One region of the Bacillus hominis genome, then DNA from elsewhere that is predicted to be linked to it. Evidence: riboswitches for the same ligand, from Rfam matches in the RefSeq annotation. Region 1 holds a riboswitch; each other region holds the start of a gene.

What was found. A riboswitch is a leader RNA that binds a small molecule or an ion and turns the genes downstream of it on or off. The one in region 1 is predicted to bind thiamine pyrophosphate.
Region 2: another riboswitch for thiamine pyrophosphate. It lies ahead of tenA (thiaminase II); the one in region 1 lies ahead of tenA (thiaminase II).
Region 3: another riboswitch for thiamine pyrophosphate. It lies ahead of thiM (hydroxyethylthiazole kinase); the one in region 1 lies ahead of tenA (thiaminase II).

Annotation. Positions count from the first base shown of each region.
Region 1 covers NZ_JAUCFS010000005.1:718,698-724,154, forward strand. Annotated here, with positions in the region: gene QUF93_RS06125 (SH3 domain-containing M23 family metallopeptidase) at 1-882, opposite strand, end outside; TPP riboswitch at 1,146-1,258, shown strand; TPP riboswitch at 1,319-1,422, shown strand; gene tenA (thiaminase II) at 1,512-2,207, shown strand; gene QUF93_RS06135 (ABC transporter ATP-binding protein) at 2,176-2,925, shown strand; gene QUF93_RS06140 (ABC transporter permease) at 2,925-3,677, shown strand; gene QUF93_RS06145 (ABC transporter substrate-binding protein) at 3,674-4,675, shown strand; gene tenI (thiazole tautomerase TenI) at 4,686-5,306, shown strand; gene thiO (glycine oxidase ThiO) at 5,299-5,457, shown strand, end outside.
Region 2 covers NZ_JAUCFS010000005.1:2,482,985-2,488,441, reverse strand. Annotated here, with positions in the region: gene QUF93_RS15305 (homoserine dehydrogenase) at 1-940, shown strand, start outside; gene pdxR (MocR-like pyridoxine biosynthesis transcription factor PdxR) at 1,037-2,485, shown strand; gene QUF93_RS15295 (D-alanine--D-alanine ligase) at 2,490-3,404, shown strand; TPP riboswitch at 3,478-3,583, shown strand; gene tenA (thiaminase II) at 3,709-4,398, shown strand; gene QUF93_RS15285 (exosporium leader peptide-containing protein) at 4,723-4,791, opposite strand; gene QUF93_RS15280 (hypothetical protein) at 4,949-5,176, opposite strand.
Region 3 covers NZ_JAUCFS010000005.1:410,802-416,258, reverse strand. Annotated here, with positions in the region: gene QUF93_RS04565 (anaerobic C4-dicarboxylate transporter family protein) at 1-920, shown strand, start outside; gene thiE (thiamine phosphate synthase) at 1,096-1,755, opposite strand; gene thiM (hydroxyethylthiazole kinase) at 1,769-2,578, opposite strand; TPP riboswitch at 2,649-2,758, opposite strand; gene QUF93_RS04550 (siderophore ABC transporter substrate-binding protein) at 3,005-3,952, opposite strand; gene QUF93_RS04545 (iron ABC transporter ATP-binding protein) at 4,027-4,785, opposite strand; gene QUF93_RS04540 (iron chelate uptake ABC transporter family permease subunit) at 4,779-5,457, opposite strand, start outside.

The DNA of each region.
Region 1 (5,457 bases):
AGCAGCTTGAATAGAGACATTTCCTTGTGCTGCTATATCTATACCATAATGCATTTGCTCCCAGCGCATATCAAAAGTGGAGCTGATTTTCCCTTGAGTAGGGAATTTGAAAACTGCTGGGATTGATGAAGGTTGAGCTGTTTTAGCTTGTGCTTGATTTTGATTTTGCACTACATAGTGTTTTGCTACATATCCGTATCCTGTGCCAAAACGAATTTTATACCAAGTACCTACCGTTTCTACTACTTGTACTTGTGTACCACTTTGTAATGAGCCAAGTAGAGTGCTACTTGTACTAGCGTTGCTACGTACATTTAATTTTGGTGTTGCAACAGTATAAGAAGGAGAACCTTGTACAGTTACACCTTTTACTAGAGGTGTGGATCCATTAGATACAAATGTTTTTTGTACGTATCCAATTTGACCGTTATGTAATATTTTGTACCAATCCCCTTGTTCACCTTGAATGGTAATGAATTGACCATTTGGTAATATATCTAGAATAGAAGACTCTGTATTAGGTTCAGAACGAACGTTTAATGCGTTGGCATTTACGATATATTGATTCTTTGGTTGAACATTTTTTTTGAAGAGAATTGCATCTTTTTTCATATAGCCTGTTTTGTTGTTAACAGATACTTTATACCAATCTGGATTTGTCTCAAGAATAGTAACCGGGCTATTAAATCGAATGTTATCAATTATTGCACTGTCTGCATGGTTATTTTGATGTAGTGCAACGTTGTCAATTTTTACATATCCAGTTTTTACTGTAGATGGTTGCTTAGCAGCCGCTGTTTGTATATCGGATTCTCCCATAGAAGGAAGTAAAGAAGCAATTGCGATAGTAGTTGCTGTTAAAGCTGTAGCTTTCATATTCATGTAATAAAGACCTCCTCTAGTTGTATAGTTGTAATTTTATTATAGTATAAAGATATAATATATTGGTCGTATTCACATAAATGTAATATGAAATCAATAAAAATAAATAATGTTAGAAGAGAGGTTCATATATAAATATTGTATATATCATTTGTGGGGTCGCATTTATATGTGTTTAACACGCTCGTATTTAATTCACAATTAAGAAAATTAAAACAGTTGATGATGTCTTATGGCGGTGTTATACTGACAGTGATAATTTTATAGTTTGCTAGGAGGGCTGGTGTTGCCAGCTGAGAGTAAGACCTTAAGTCTTTGATCCTTTTTATTACCTGATCTAGATTATGCTAGCGTAGGGAAGCAATACGGACACTAACAATGAGTCCCCGTTTCTTTGCGTATAGAAACGGGGCTTTTTTATTTAAAAATTTCATATTGAAACCACTAGGGGTGCTTGATGTGCTGAGAGAGGAATAATCCTTAACCCTTACAACACCTGATCTAGATAATACTAGCGAAGGGAAGTGGAACAACGAATAAATTATAATTTTATTTGCTGTAACCACTTCTTATACACAGAAGTGGTTTTTTTATTGAGATAAATAGATATATAGGAAGGGGAATTATAAATGAAATTTTGTGAAAGATTATTTGATACGGTGCAGCCTGTTTGGGAGAAAAGTCATAATCATCCGTTTGTAGTAGGTATGGGGGATGGTACGTTGGAAAAAGACAAATTCCAGTACTATATTATTCAAGATTATTTATATTTGCTAGATTATGCAAAGCTATATGCAATTGGGGTTGTAAAGGCAACGAATCCACAAGTTATGGCAAAATTTGCAGAGCAAATTGATGGCATTTTAAATGGTGAAATGACGATTCATAAACAATATGCAAAAAGACTTGGTATTTCTGCACGAGAGATGGAATCTGCAAAACCATCTGCTAAAAATTTAGCATATACAAATTACATGATGTCTGTATCTCAAAATGGCACACTTGCAGAATTAATATCAGCTTTACTTCCATGTATGTGGAGCTATTGGGAGATTGGAAAGCGTTTAAATGATATTCCTGGAGCAAGAGATCATGAGTTCTTTGGTGAATGGATTCAAGGATATAGTTCTGAAGAATACGGTAACCTTTGTATTTGGTTAATAGATTTATTAAATGAAATGGCAGTTGGAAAGTCAGAGAAAGAGCTAGACCGATTAGAGGAGATTTTCTTATATTCCAGCCGATTTGAATATTTATTCTGGGATATGGCTTATCGTAAGGAGATGTGGGGTTTTGAGGAGCAAGAACATACTACAGTTTCATAATGTTTCCTTTCATTATGATGAGAAACCAATCATCGATGAATTAAATGCTTCTATACAAGATAAAGAGTTTGTAAGTATTATCGGACCGAGTGGATGCGGGAAAAGTACTTTATTTCGCCTTATTACAGGCTTAGAAGAGGCAAGTACTGGACAGATAGAGCTGACAGAAACAAAGAGTCATCCTGTAGGGTATATGCCCCAAAAAGATATGCTCTTGCCGTGGAGGACGATTATTGAGAATGCGGCCCTGCCGCTAGAGTGCCAAGGTGTACAGAAGAAAGAAGCGCAAGTAAAAGCGAAAGAACTGTTACATAAATTTGGTTTACAAGGGTACGAGAAAAAATATCCGAAAGATTTATCTGGTGGTATGAGACAACGCGTATCTTTTATCCGAACTTTATTAACAGGTGGGGAGATATTATTGTTAGATGAACCTTTTAGTGCATTGGACGCTTTAACGAAGGCATCTTTGCAAGAATGGTTGTTTGAACAATGGAAAGAGTGGGAAAAAACAATTTTATTTATCACTCATGATGTTGAAGAAGCATTGTTTCTTTCTAATCGAATTTTGGTTGTAGAAAATCAACCGATAGCAACTTTAACTGAGCGAATTGTGCCGCTTGATCGTAACCGAACAAGAAAAGATTTATATAAGCCTGAAGTGCTAGCGCTTAAAGAAGAGCTCCTTAGTATGTTACAAAGGCAGGTACTCGTATGATGAATCGCTTGAAGGAGTTATTACCTGCCCTCATATTAAGTGGAGTTTTACTTGCTCTATGGGAAGTAGGAGCAAGAATTGTAGATGAGATGTACATTTTACCGTCACCGTCTGCAATCGTAATGAAGATATGGAAACTAAAAGATATATTATTTACGGTTCATTTACCGGCAACATTATCCGTCGTTTTAATAGGTGTTGTTATTTCTGTCGTATTAGGTGTGGGGCTAGCAATGTTAATGAATGCGAATACGTGGATGGAAAGAGCATTTTATCCATTATTAGTAGCTTCTCAAACAATCCCGATTACAGCACTTGCGCCACTATTTGTTTTATGGTTTGGATATACCATTTGGAGCAAGGTTGTTGTCACTGTCTTAATTACGTTTTTCCCAATTGCGGTAAATACGTATGACGGACTGCGTAGTACGAAGAAAGAATGGGAGGAGCTTTTAGTTACGTATGGTGCAACAAAAAAAGATGTTTTTCTAAAGCTAAAGTTGCCATCTGCTCTTCCTTACTTTTTCTCAGCGTTAAAAATTGCAGTTCCGCTTAGTGTTATCGGGGCAGCAATTGGAGAATGGCTCGGTGCACAAGCTGGGCTTGGATATTTCAGTAAAAGAATGATGACGCAGTTAGATGGAGCTGGTGTATTTGCACCAATTGTATTGTTATCATTATTAGCTATTTTTTTCGTCATACTTGTTTCGATATTAGAAAAGAAATTTATTAGTTGGAGGAAGCATTCATGAAATTTTTAAAACGCATCTTTGTATTTACATTATTAGTTGCAATGATTGCAGGGTGCTCGAGTAATTCAGCATCAGATAAGAGTAAAAAAGAGAAAGAAATAACGGTCATGCTAGATTGGTATCCAAATGCGGTACATAGTTTTATTTATGCAGCAATTGAAAAAGGATACTTTAAAGAAGAAGGAGTAAAGGTAAATATTAAATTCCCTTCTAATCCGACTGATCCATTAACGTTAGCTGCAGCAGGGAAAGTGACAGTTGGTCTATATTATCAGCCAGATGTTGTTATGGCCAGAGCAAATGAACAAATTCCAGTGAAATCAATTGGAGCTGTCGTACGTTCGCCGTTAAATCATGTTGTATCGCTGAAATCAGCAGGTATTAAGTCACCTAAAGATTTAGAAGGAAAAACAGTAGGATACTCTGGAACACCTTTAAGTGAAGCGTATTTAAAAACGATGATAAAAGAAGATGGTGGTAATCCTGATACGGTGAAAGTAGTTGATGTTGGGTTTGATTTAGTACCAGCATTAATTACGAAGAAAGTAGATGCTGTAACAGGGGCATACATTAACCATGAAGTACCTGTTATGCGTCATGAAGGCCATGAACCAGCGTACTTTAATCCAGCTGATTACGGAGTACCGAACTATCATGAACTTGTGTTTGTAACAGGTGATAAAACGTTGGAAAAGGATAAAGAAGCATTGCAAGCCTTTTTACGTGGGGCGAAAAAAGGGTATGACTTTATGAAGAAAAACCCTGATGAAGCATTAAATATTTTATTAGATCATCAAGAAAAAGAAAACTTCCCACTTGTGCCAGAAGTTGAAAAAGAAAGTATGAAAATTTTATTAGAGAAGATGGAAACGAAAGATGAGCCATTCTTATCAGATTCAAAAGAGTCTTGGGAGAAACAAAATAAATGGCTGAAAGACAAAGGAATGACGAAAGAAATCGTTCCAGCCGATGAACTATTCGAAAACATTTTAAAGTAGGCGAATGAATATGAAAAATGAGCTCCATGTAATCTCAAATGGCCATATGCCATTCGAAGAGTTAGTGAATGTAGCGATGCAAATTGAGAGTGAGATTGATTATTTGCATATTCGTGAGCGTGAGAAAAGTACGAAGGAATTATATGAAGGTGTGGAAAGTCTTTTGAAAAAAGGCTTTCCAGCATCTAAGCTTGTTATAAATGATCGAATTGATATTGCTGTTTTATTAAATATCCCGCGTGTACAGCTAGGGTATCGAAGTACAGATGTAAGGTCAGTAAAAGAAAAGTTTTCGTATTTGCATGTTGGTTATTCCGTACATTCTTTAGAAGAAGCGATAGAGGCTTTTAAGAATGGGGCTGATTCGCTCGTTTATGGTCATGTATTCCCAACAGAGTGCAAAAAAGGTGTGCCAGCGAGAGGATTAGAGGAAATTTCGGACATTGCAAAGAGCTTATCGATACCGATTATAGCTATTGGAGGAATTACTCCTGAAAATACAAAGGATGTTCTTGCAAGTGAAGTAAGTGGAATTGCTGTTATGTCTGGAATTGTAAGTAATAGTAACCCGTATAGCAGAGTGAAATCTTATAAGGAATCAATAAGAAAGTGGGCGGGGAAACATGTGTGAGAAGTATGATGTAGCGATTATTGGCGGTGGTGTAATTGGTAGCTCAGTTGCACATTTTCTAGCAGAAAGAGGACATAAAGTAGCAATTATAGAGAAGCAGAGAATTGCATCGGAAGCTTCGAAAGCTGCTGCTGGTTTACTCGGTGTTCAG
Region 2 (5,457 bases), 1.8 Mb from region 1:
TGAAACATATGGAATTGATTTAGTTGTTAGTGGCGTGATAGGAAGAAATATTGCAATACATAACGGGAAAGGTTTGCAGATTAATGATTTATTGAAGTATGGTAGTGGTTCTGCTGCAATTGAAAAATATATCGAACATTATCCAGAGGACCGTGGAACGATTAATATAAATGGTACTGTATTAGTTGAATCAACTGCTACAAATCTTAAAAATGGAAATCCAGGGAAACAGTATATGAAACAAGCTATTGAAAATCAAATGGATGTAGTAGCTATTTCAAAAGGCGCACTTGTTACAGCTTGGAGTGAACTTAATGAGGCAGCACGTATTTCAGGCTCACGTATTCGATATAGCGGTGCAACTGCCGCTGCGTTACCAACATTAGACATTGGACAACTAAGTTTAGCAGGTTGTCATATTGAAAAAATAGAAGGAATATTGAACGGGACAACAAATTATATTCTTACAAAGATGTATGAAGAAGATAAGACGTTTGAAGAGGCGTTGCAAGAAGCACAAAATAAAGGGATTGCGGAGACTAACCCGTTATTAGATATAAGCGGGATGGATAGCGCTTGTAAATTATTACTTTTGACGAATAGTTTAATGGGAACAGATTATTCACTCAAAGATATACAAATAAACGGAATAGAGCATGTTACAACGCAACAAATTCAAAATGCAAAGGAACAAAGTAAATCTATTAAATTAATTGCATCAGCATATAAAGATGATAATGGAAAAGTAAACCTTAGTGTACAACCTTGTAATTTAGAGAAAGAACATCCATTAGCAAATATAAATAGTATCGAAAAAGGAGTTACATTCTTTACGGATTCAATGGGACAAGTGACAACGCTTGGAGGGGCCTCAAACCCACGTGGGGCAGCCGCAGCCGCTTTGAAAGATGTAATCAATTTATATCGAAAGGATTTATAGGCTTGATAACCGTACCGCTATGCATAAAAAATACATATGTAGTGGACCTTTTGAGAAGGAAATAAATATGCAAAAATAATTGCAGGGGGTAAGGAATTGTTTAAGGATTTTAAAGTTGTAAAAGATCGTCCCGTTTATATTCAATTAAAGGATTATTTGAAAAAGATGATTATGAAAGGGCATTTGTTAGGGAACCAAAAAATCCCATCAACCCGCGAACTGAGTGAATTACTATCTGTGAGCAGAAATACAGTACTCGCTGCTTATGCGGATTTAGAACAAGAAGGATTAATTTATGCAGTTAAAGGAAAAGGAAATTTTGTTGCGAAGGTGGATATATCTAACACCTCGTCTGTTGAAATAGATTGGAAAAATAAACTCAATACAGTTACCGCATTAGCGGATGAATTAGATTTAATGAAACATGGTGTTCGCTGGGAAAAAGGAATGATTGTTTTTAATAGTATTGCCCCGGATGAAAAGCTATTTGATGTTGAAAATTTCAAAAGAGCTTTTCTTACTCGTATGTCCATTGAAGGGGATATCGTATTGAACTACGGATATGCAAAAGGTTATAGACCGTTAATGAATTATTTACTTCATTACATGGAAATGAAAGGTGTAGATATTTCGAACAAAGATATTCTAATTACAAATGGATTTACAGAAGGATTAGATATTGTATTATCTTCTTTATCGAAGAAATCAGGGCGTGTTATTTGTGAGAACCCAACTCACCATGCTGCATTGAAGCTTTTTCGTTTACATGGACTTGAAGTTCATGGGATTAATATGAATGATGATGGTATTGATACGAATGAAGTAGAAAAAAGTTTGCGTGAAATGGATTTTGATTTTGCGTATTTAATTCCTTCTTATCATAATCCAACTGGTATTGTTACGAGTTCGGAGAAAAGAACGGAATTGATGAGGTTATTTTCAAAATACAAGATTCCTATTATAGAAGATGGATTTAATGAAGAATTACGTTATTCAGGTTCACATTTAGCGCCATTATTAACTTTTTCTGGGGCTGGTAATAATGTGATTTATATTAGTAGCTTTTCGAAGGTACTTTTCCCTGGTTTACGTGTAGGTTGGATTATTGCAGATAAAGAACTGATACATTATTTAGAAAGTGTAAAAAGAGCAAGAACGATTCACACTTCTACGTTAGATCAAGCTGTTCTGTTTCAATATTTACATGAAGGATATTTTGAAAAATATTTAAAAAAAGCAAGATCTGTTTATAAGAAAAAATATGAGTTAGCTGTTGAGGCATGTAATCAGTACATTCCGTTTAAAAGAATGACTGGAGATGGTGGACTTCATTTATTTATAGAGTTAGAAGAAAAAATTAATGCCCGCACACTTTTACAAAAGTGTTATGAGAAAGGCGTAACGTTTTCTCCTGGAGATGTTTTTTATTCTGATGGAGGAGGAGTGAATACCTTCCGATTAGGCTTTTCACGTTTGAAAGAAAAGGAAATAGTTAGCGGGATTCAAATAATTGGTGACACATTAAAAAATGAAATTTGGAGATGAGAAGATGAGAATTGGCGTTATTATGGGAGGAGTATCCTCTGAAAAACAAGTATCAATTATGACTGGGAATGAAATGATTGCACATTTAGATAAGAGTAAGTATGAAATAGTTCCAATTACGTTAAATGAAAAAATGGATTTAATTGAAAAAGCGAAAGACATTGATTTTGCATTGCTAGCATTACACGGAAAATACGGAGAAGATGGGACAGTTCAAGGAACGCTTGAGAGTTTAGGTATTCCATATAGCGGCAGCAACATGTTATCTAGCGGTATATGTATGGACAAAAATCTTTCAAAAAAGATTTTGCGTTATGAAGGAGTAGAAACACCAGATTGGATTGAACTTACAAAAATGGAGGATCTAAAGCTTGAAGAGTTAGATAAGCTAGGATTTCCGTTAGTGGTAAAACCAAACTCTGGCGGCTCGAGTGTTGGAGTAAAGATCGTCAATGATAAAAATGAATTAATCTCTATGCTAGAAACTGTATTCGAATGGGATTCTGAAGTCGTAATTGAGAAGTATATAAAAGGTGACGAGATTACATGTTCAATTTTTGATGGGCAACAGTTACCTATCATTTCAATTCGACATGCTGCTGAGTTCTTTGACTACAATGCAAAATATGATGATACTAGTACAGTTGAAGAAGTTGTAGAACTTCCAGCTGAAGTACAGGAACGTGTAAATAAAGCGTCACTGGCTTGTTATAAAGTATTAAAATGTAGTGTTTATGCAAGGGTTGATATGATGGTGAAGGACGGAATTCCATATGTAATGGAGGTTAATACATTACCAGGGATGACACAATCAAGTTTACTGCCAAAAAGTGCAGATGCGGCTGGAATTAATTATAGTAAACTATTAGATATGATAATTGAAACTTCATTAAAAGTAAGGAAAGAAGAAGGTTTTTAAGATAATTGTACAATTAAAACTTTTGATAGTTCCACGAAGTATGCTATGATAATTACAATACGACAACTAAATATTTATCCACTAGGGGGGCCTTTTATAGGCTGAGATCAAATGGAATTTTGAGACTCTTAGTACCTGATCTGGTTAATGCCAGCGTAGGGAAGTGGGAAAGACAAGATATTTAATGCATAAATTAATATCGTCTAATTCACTTTCTTTACGCCTGTAAAGAAAGTTTTTTTATTTTACAGCTTTAATATATGGGATAAATACTTATGTTTTATAAACTATTGGAGGGATTTAAATGACTTTTTCACAATCATTACGTAAAGAAGTAGATTCAATTTGGGAAGCAAGTTTTAATCACCCTTTTGTAAAAAAACTTGGCGAAGGAACGTTAGATTTAGCTAGTTTTCGTTATTATGTGCTTCAAGATTCGTATTATTTAAGTCATTTTGCTAGAGTACAAACGTTAGGTGCTGCAAAGGCTCTTGAATTAGAAACGACGGCTCGTATGGCGCATCATGCACAAAATACTTATGAAGCTGAGTTATCATTACATGAGAATTTCGCAAAAAAATTAGGGATTACGAAAGAAGAAAAAGATAATTTTATTCCTGCGCCAACTGCATATGCATATACATCTCATATGTATCGTGCAGCTTATGAAGGGCATTTAGGAGATATTATTGCAGCTATTTTACCTTGTTATTGGTTATATTATGAAATCGGTGAACGTTTAAAAGTGTGTCAACCTGAAGAGCCAATTTATCAAGAATGGATTTCTGCTTATGGATCTGATTGGTTCCGCACGTTAGTTGAGGAACAGATTGCTCGATTAGATGCTATAGCTGAGACAGTAACAGAGGCAGATCGTAATCGTATGAAACAGCATTTTATTATTAGTAGTCAATATGAATATTCATTTTGGGATATGGCTTATACATTAGAAAAGTGGCCAGTGAATACTGATGTAAAAGATGTAATTGGATAAAGAGTAGAGGTATTGCTATACATAGGTATAGACAATACCTTTTTTTATAGTTTTTTGATGATCAAGACAAATGAAGAAAGGAAGTAAGAATTATATGGAAAAATTACGGTTATTAACATTGTTGTATTCATTTGCAAAATCAAATGATTCGATTTCAAAGGTAACAATTACGTCGGTAAGGGTAGGTATAACTTGATCAATATCGTTTTTTATAGCTCGAAATGCAGATTCTATTGTGTTTGGCTCAGTCTGTCCCGTGATTCCGGTAGGCCCAGTATCGCCAGTCGGTCCAGTGTTGCCAGTGGACCCGGTAACACCTGGGGGTTACATAGGTGGGAGTGTAGGTCCGATTGAACCTGGATTTAATGCAGCGGAGGATAAAAACTTGTCCAATATAATTCACCTCTGAAAAATTCGTGTTACTAATAGTAAAGGCAATGATAGAGCAAAGCGAAATGGACAAGCGATTGTATATGTGGAATTTAATAAAATAGTGATTTTAAAAAGACTACTACCTCAGTTTCTTATGTGAGTAGTAAAGTGACTTCCATTATTCGTGGTTTAAATGAAGTGGTATTGGTTTTAACTCGACCTCAAATAATTCACTTTCAAGTTCATTAAGTGCAAACATTGATACAGGGTATGGAGATGTATTAGACAAAACTTGTGATGAAATAGATTCTCCTGATGATGAGAAAAATGTAACAAACACTTTTGAAAGTGGAGGGACCATAATGATTACACGGTCAGTTTTTTGTAACGTATTAACCAACTCCAAAATTATATAGTTTTATAAGAATTTAAAACTATATTCGATAAATATGCGGATATTTTTATTAATGCTTTTCCATTAGTGAATGGAGAAAATTAATATTCATTGTAAACAATCTAAGAGCACACATATATGTGTACTCTTAGATTAGAAAGATAGTTTTCTATGAGTGGGGGCCTCATAAAATATCATATGCTTGTCCGATTTAAATGTGAGAAGATTTTTAATAAAACGCTATATTAATACGAGATGAGGGAGTGAAATGGAACAATTATCTATATTTGAAA
Region 3 (5,457 bases), 310 kb from region 1:
CAATTGCCGTTATCGCTTCCCAGCAGGCAATTACAGCTAGTCCAATATCGGCTGCAACAGTTGCGCTTTTAGCAATGTTAGCCGACTATAAAATCACTTTGTTAGATATTTTAAAAGTCAGTATCCCTTCTACTTTCATCGCTTGTATGGTAGCTGCATTCGTTGCTAGTAAAATGGGAAAAGAATTAAATGAAGACCCTGAATACTTGAAGCGATTAAAAGAGGGAATGATCCCTAAACTTGAAGAGAAAAAAGAATTTGTAGGTTCAAAAGGCGCAAAATTATCAGTTATTCTTTTCCTAGTCGCAACTTTCCTTGTTGTACTTCTCGGTTCATTTGAAACACTTCGTCCAGGATGGATGGTTGATGGGAAATTAGTTCGTCTGTCAATGCCAAACACAATTGAAATGGTCATGTTAACCATTGCTGCTCTTATTATTATTTTCTGTAAACCAAATGTGGAAAGCATTGTAACTGGTAACGTCTTTAAAGCAGGCGCAACAGCAGTTGTTGCTATTTTTGGTATCGCCTGGATGGGAGATACTTTCTTCAATGGAAACTTAAATATAATTCAAGGATCAATTCAACACTTAGTGACAAGTGCACCATGGCTATTTGCTATCGCACTATTCATTCTATCTATTTTACTGTATAGCCAAGCAGCAACAGTTCGTGCTTTAGTGCCACTTGGACTATCACTTGGTATTCCGCCGGCATTACTTATTGCAATGTTCCCTGCAGTAAATGGATACTTCTTCATTCCAAACTACGGGACAATCGTTGCTGCAATTAATTTTGATCGCACTGGTACAACAGGAATTGGTAAATATGTTTTAAATCATAGCTTTATGATTCCTGGCCTGATTGCAACCTTTACTTCTATCGGAATTGGAATGCTCTTAATTTCAATTATGTTTTAAATAAAAGCACAAACCTACAATTTAAAAGGGTTTGTGCTTTTTTAATCAAACGTTTGTTTAAATAAAGTGAAACTTTAATCAGTGGGAGTTTTGTTCATCCCCCACTGATTATTAGCCCTCACCAATCGGGCTGCCCGTAAATAGCGGGATAAACGAAATAACTCATTTTGCGCCTCTACAAGCTCTTATTTACTTCCTCAGCTAATTTCTTCGTACTTTCATACGCAGATTCCGCTAAGCTAATCGCTGAAATAACTGAAACACCATCCGCACCCGCTTCTATAACCGACGCTGTATTTTCAATTGTAATACCACCAATCCCAACGATCGGTATTGTAATCTCTTGTTCCCTAAAATACTTTAGACCTTTCGTTCCTTGAACCGCTTTCGTATCTTTTTTCGTACTCGTCGGGAAGATTGGACCAACTCCTAAATAATCGGCTCCATTTTCAATCGCCCAGCGTGCTTCTTCAATTGTATGTGTAGATACTCCAATAATTTTATCTCCCATTTTTTTACGAACAGATGTAATTCCTTCATCATCTTGTCCAACATGCACGCCATCTGCATCTAACTCGAGAGCTAGTTCTACATCATCATTTACGATGAATGATACACCATACTCCTTGCAAAGCGATTGTAGTTCTTTCGCAAAATCAATACGTTTCTCTCCCGTTAAAGCCCCTTCTCCCTTTTCACGAAATTGAAAAATTGTTATACCACCTTCTAGTGCATCTCTCAATACTTGTAGTGGCTCCTTCGTACAATTGTTACTTCCCATAATAAAATATACTGGTAATAACCTAGACATTTCATCCATTGTAATACGCGACATCTAGTTCCCCTCCTTACTGTATAACTTCAATCTTTCCATACTTCTCAATATCATCTGAAGTTGTATTCGCTAACTGATTTAAAAATTCAATTTGGAAGCTTCCTGGTCCATTCTCTACTGTTTTCGAAGCCGCTATTTCTGCTGCTACTCCATAGAATGTTAATGCGGCTACTGTTGCCTTTACATAATCCTTTTCTACCGCTACAAATGCTCCTATTACAGAAGTTAGTAAACAACCTGTTCCAGTAACTTTCGTTAAAATAGGATGGCCATTTCGAATAAGAATAGTTCGCTCTCCATCTGTAACAACATCTTCTTCTCCAGTAATTACCGCAACTGTATTTAATTCATCCGCTGCCTGTTTTGCAATATTTACAACATTACCATTTCCAGTACCAACGTCTACACCTTTAATTTCCCATTTCTCATTAATAACATTAGCAATTTCAGCTGCATTTCCGCGGATAACAGCTAAATCGATTTCAGCTGGAATATATCTCGCAACTTCTGTTCGATAAGAAGTTGCTCCTGCCCCAACTGGATCAAACAATACTGGTACATCATTCGTATTTGCTGATTTACCAGCAAGTAACATCGCTTCTACCTCTTCAGGACGAAGTGTACCCATATTTAAAACAAGAGCTCCTGCAATGCTAGCCATTTCTGCTACTTCTTCTTTTGCATACGCCATTACAGGCGATGCTCCTAATGCTAACAATCCGTTTGCTGTAAAATTCGTTACAACAATATTTGTAATATTATGCACGAGTGGATTAGACTCTCTCACCAATTCCACGACTTTACTAATTTCTTGTACATTCATTCAATTCATCTCCTAACTATAATGATGGGAGATACACAAAAAGGCACTTTGCGTACGCAAAGTGCCTGAACATGTGCTTTTACACTCTCCCTACGCTGGCATTATCCAACAGGTTCAAATGGTCAATGACGGATTAGTCATACTCTCAGTTTGCATCCACAAACTCCCATGTGTTTATTATTCATCTACTTCAAAGTCTACTCTTATTCTAGTAAAATAACAAGTTCTTTACTTTTCCATATAAAGTGAAACTTTAATCAGTGGGGGTTTTGTTCATTATTAGCCTTCACCAATCGGGCGTTACGGGCAGCCAGACTCCCACCTAACTTCTTTGCTCCAGCTGAATTTTGAGGTGGGAGTTTTACTTCCCGCAAATAGCGAGATAAAAAGAGTGATAGGAAACTCATCCTATCACTCTTTTTATAATTATTTTAGACCTTTTGATACTTCTTTAACCATTTCTGATACAGACTCAAGTCCGCCACCAGATAGGTACCAGTAGTTTGCATCAAGGTAAACTACATTACCGTTTTTCGCAGCATTTGTTTTGCTAACGATTTCGTTTTCAACAACTTGTTTTGCAGAAGATTTTCCGCCAACAACAGCGCCTCTATCTACTACAAAGATGTAATCTGGGTTTTTCTCAAGAATATATTCGAATGAAACTTTATTACCATGTGTATCTGCTTTAAGTTCTGTGTCAACAGGTTTTACACCAAATACATCGTGAATAATACCGAAACGAGATTGCGGACCGTATGCACTTACTTGACCATCATTCGCAAGAAGGATTAAACCTTTTTTATCGCTTTTCGTAGCTTTTTCATTTAATGCTTTAACATCTTTTTCAACTGCTGCAATTTCTTTTTTCGCTGCATCTTCTTTATCGAAGATTTTTGCTAACATTTCTGTGTTTTCTTTAAATGATTTCATGTAATCTTTTGTATCTTGTTCTACATAAATAGTTGGAGCAATCTTTTCAAATTCTTTATATGAATCTGATTGTCTTCCAGAAATGATAATTAATTCTGGGTTCATTTCATTAATTTTTTCAAAATCTGGCTCTTTCAAGCCCCCAACGTTTGTATACTTTTTATCTTTGTATTTAGAAAGGTATTCAGGAACATTTTTTTGTGGAACACCAGCTACTTCTACACCTAATTTGTCTAATGTATCTAATGAACCGAAGTCAAATACTACAACGTTTTTAGGGTTTGTTTTAACTTTCGTTTCACCTAATTTGTGTTTAATTGTAATCTCTTTCGTTTTACTTTCACTAGCTTCTGTCTTTTTGTCAGTAGAAGCATTATTGCTACATGCCACAGCGACGATAGCAAGCATGAAAGTTAATAGTAGCATCGCTAATTTTTTCACTTCAATCACCTCAATAAATTTTTTTAAATTATTTAAATCGATAGTGCATTTACACTATCAAAAATAACTTTCTCTTATGAAAAGTAAATACAAATGTTATTTCCAGATATCTCTTCTATATGGATGTCCATATCATAAATATCTTTTAAAACAGCTTTATCAATAATTTCATTTGTTGGACCTTCTTTCATGACCTTCCCGTCCTTTAAAGCGACAATACGGTCTGAATAACAAGAAGCAAAATTTATATCATGAATTACGATAATAACTGTTTTTCCAAGTTCCTCAACAAGGCGCCTTAGCACTTTCATAATTTGTACGGAGTGCTTCATATCCAAGTTATTAAGTGGTTCATCTAACAAAATGTACTCAGTATTTTGAGCAATTACCATCGCAATATAAGCTCTTTGCCTCTGCCCACCACTTAGTTGATCTAAATATTTATGTTCAATATCTTCAAGCTCCATATAGCGAATAGCTTCCTCAATATGTTGCCAATCTTCTGGTGTTAAATTCCCTTGTGAGTAAGGAAATCTACCAAAGCTAACTAATTCTCGAATAGTAAGTCTTAAATTAATATGATTCGTTTGCTTTAAAATAGAGATTTTTTTAGCTAGATCATTACTATTCCACTCACCAATTTCTTTATCTTCAATATAAATTTCACCAGCATCCTTTTTTAGTAACCTACTAATCATAGAAAGAACTGTACTTTTCCCAGCACCATTCGGTCCAATAAAAGATGTAATCTTTCCTTTTGCTATTTTAATAGAAACATCTTCAACAACATTTTTATTACCATATTGCTTTGATACATTTCTTACTTCTACCATGACTTGCTCTCCTTTAATAGAAGATAAATGAAGTACACACCGCCGACGAAGTTAACAATGACACTTAAAGTTGTGTTAAATTCGAACACTCTCTCAACAATCAATTGTCCACCTACTAAGGCAATGATACTAATAAGGATAGAACCTATAATTAAATATTTGTGCTTATATGTATACAAGAATTCACGTGCAACATTGACTACCAATAATCCTAAAAACGTAATTGGTCCAACTAAGGCCGTAGAAATAGAAACTAAAATTGCGATTGCAATTAAAAGTTTTTTCACGACTTTGTCATAATCTACGCCTAGGTTAATTGCCTCTTCTCTTCCGAGCGATAATACATCTAGTAATTTCAACTCTTTATATATGTAGGCAATAACTAATACAATCCCAATAATAGACACTGTAAGTAACTCTGTTTTCACGTTATTGACGCTTGCAAACATCTTTCCTTGCACAATTTGAAACTCATTTGGATCAATAAGCACTTGCATAAAGGACGATAAACTTTGAAAGAATGTCCCAAATATTAATCCGATTAAGAGTAAGAAATATATATTACTTCCTTCTCTTTTAAATAGAAATTTATAGAGAAATAGTGAAAAAATCACCATTGCACTTACCGATATAAGAAAATTTACATTCGTATTCATCATTGCAAAATGTTGC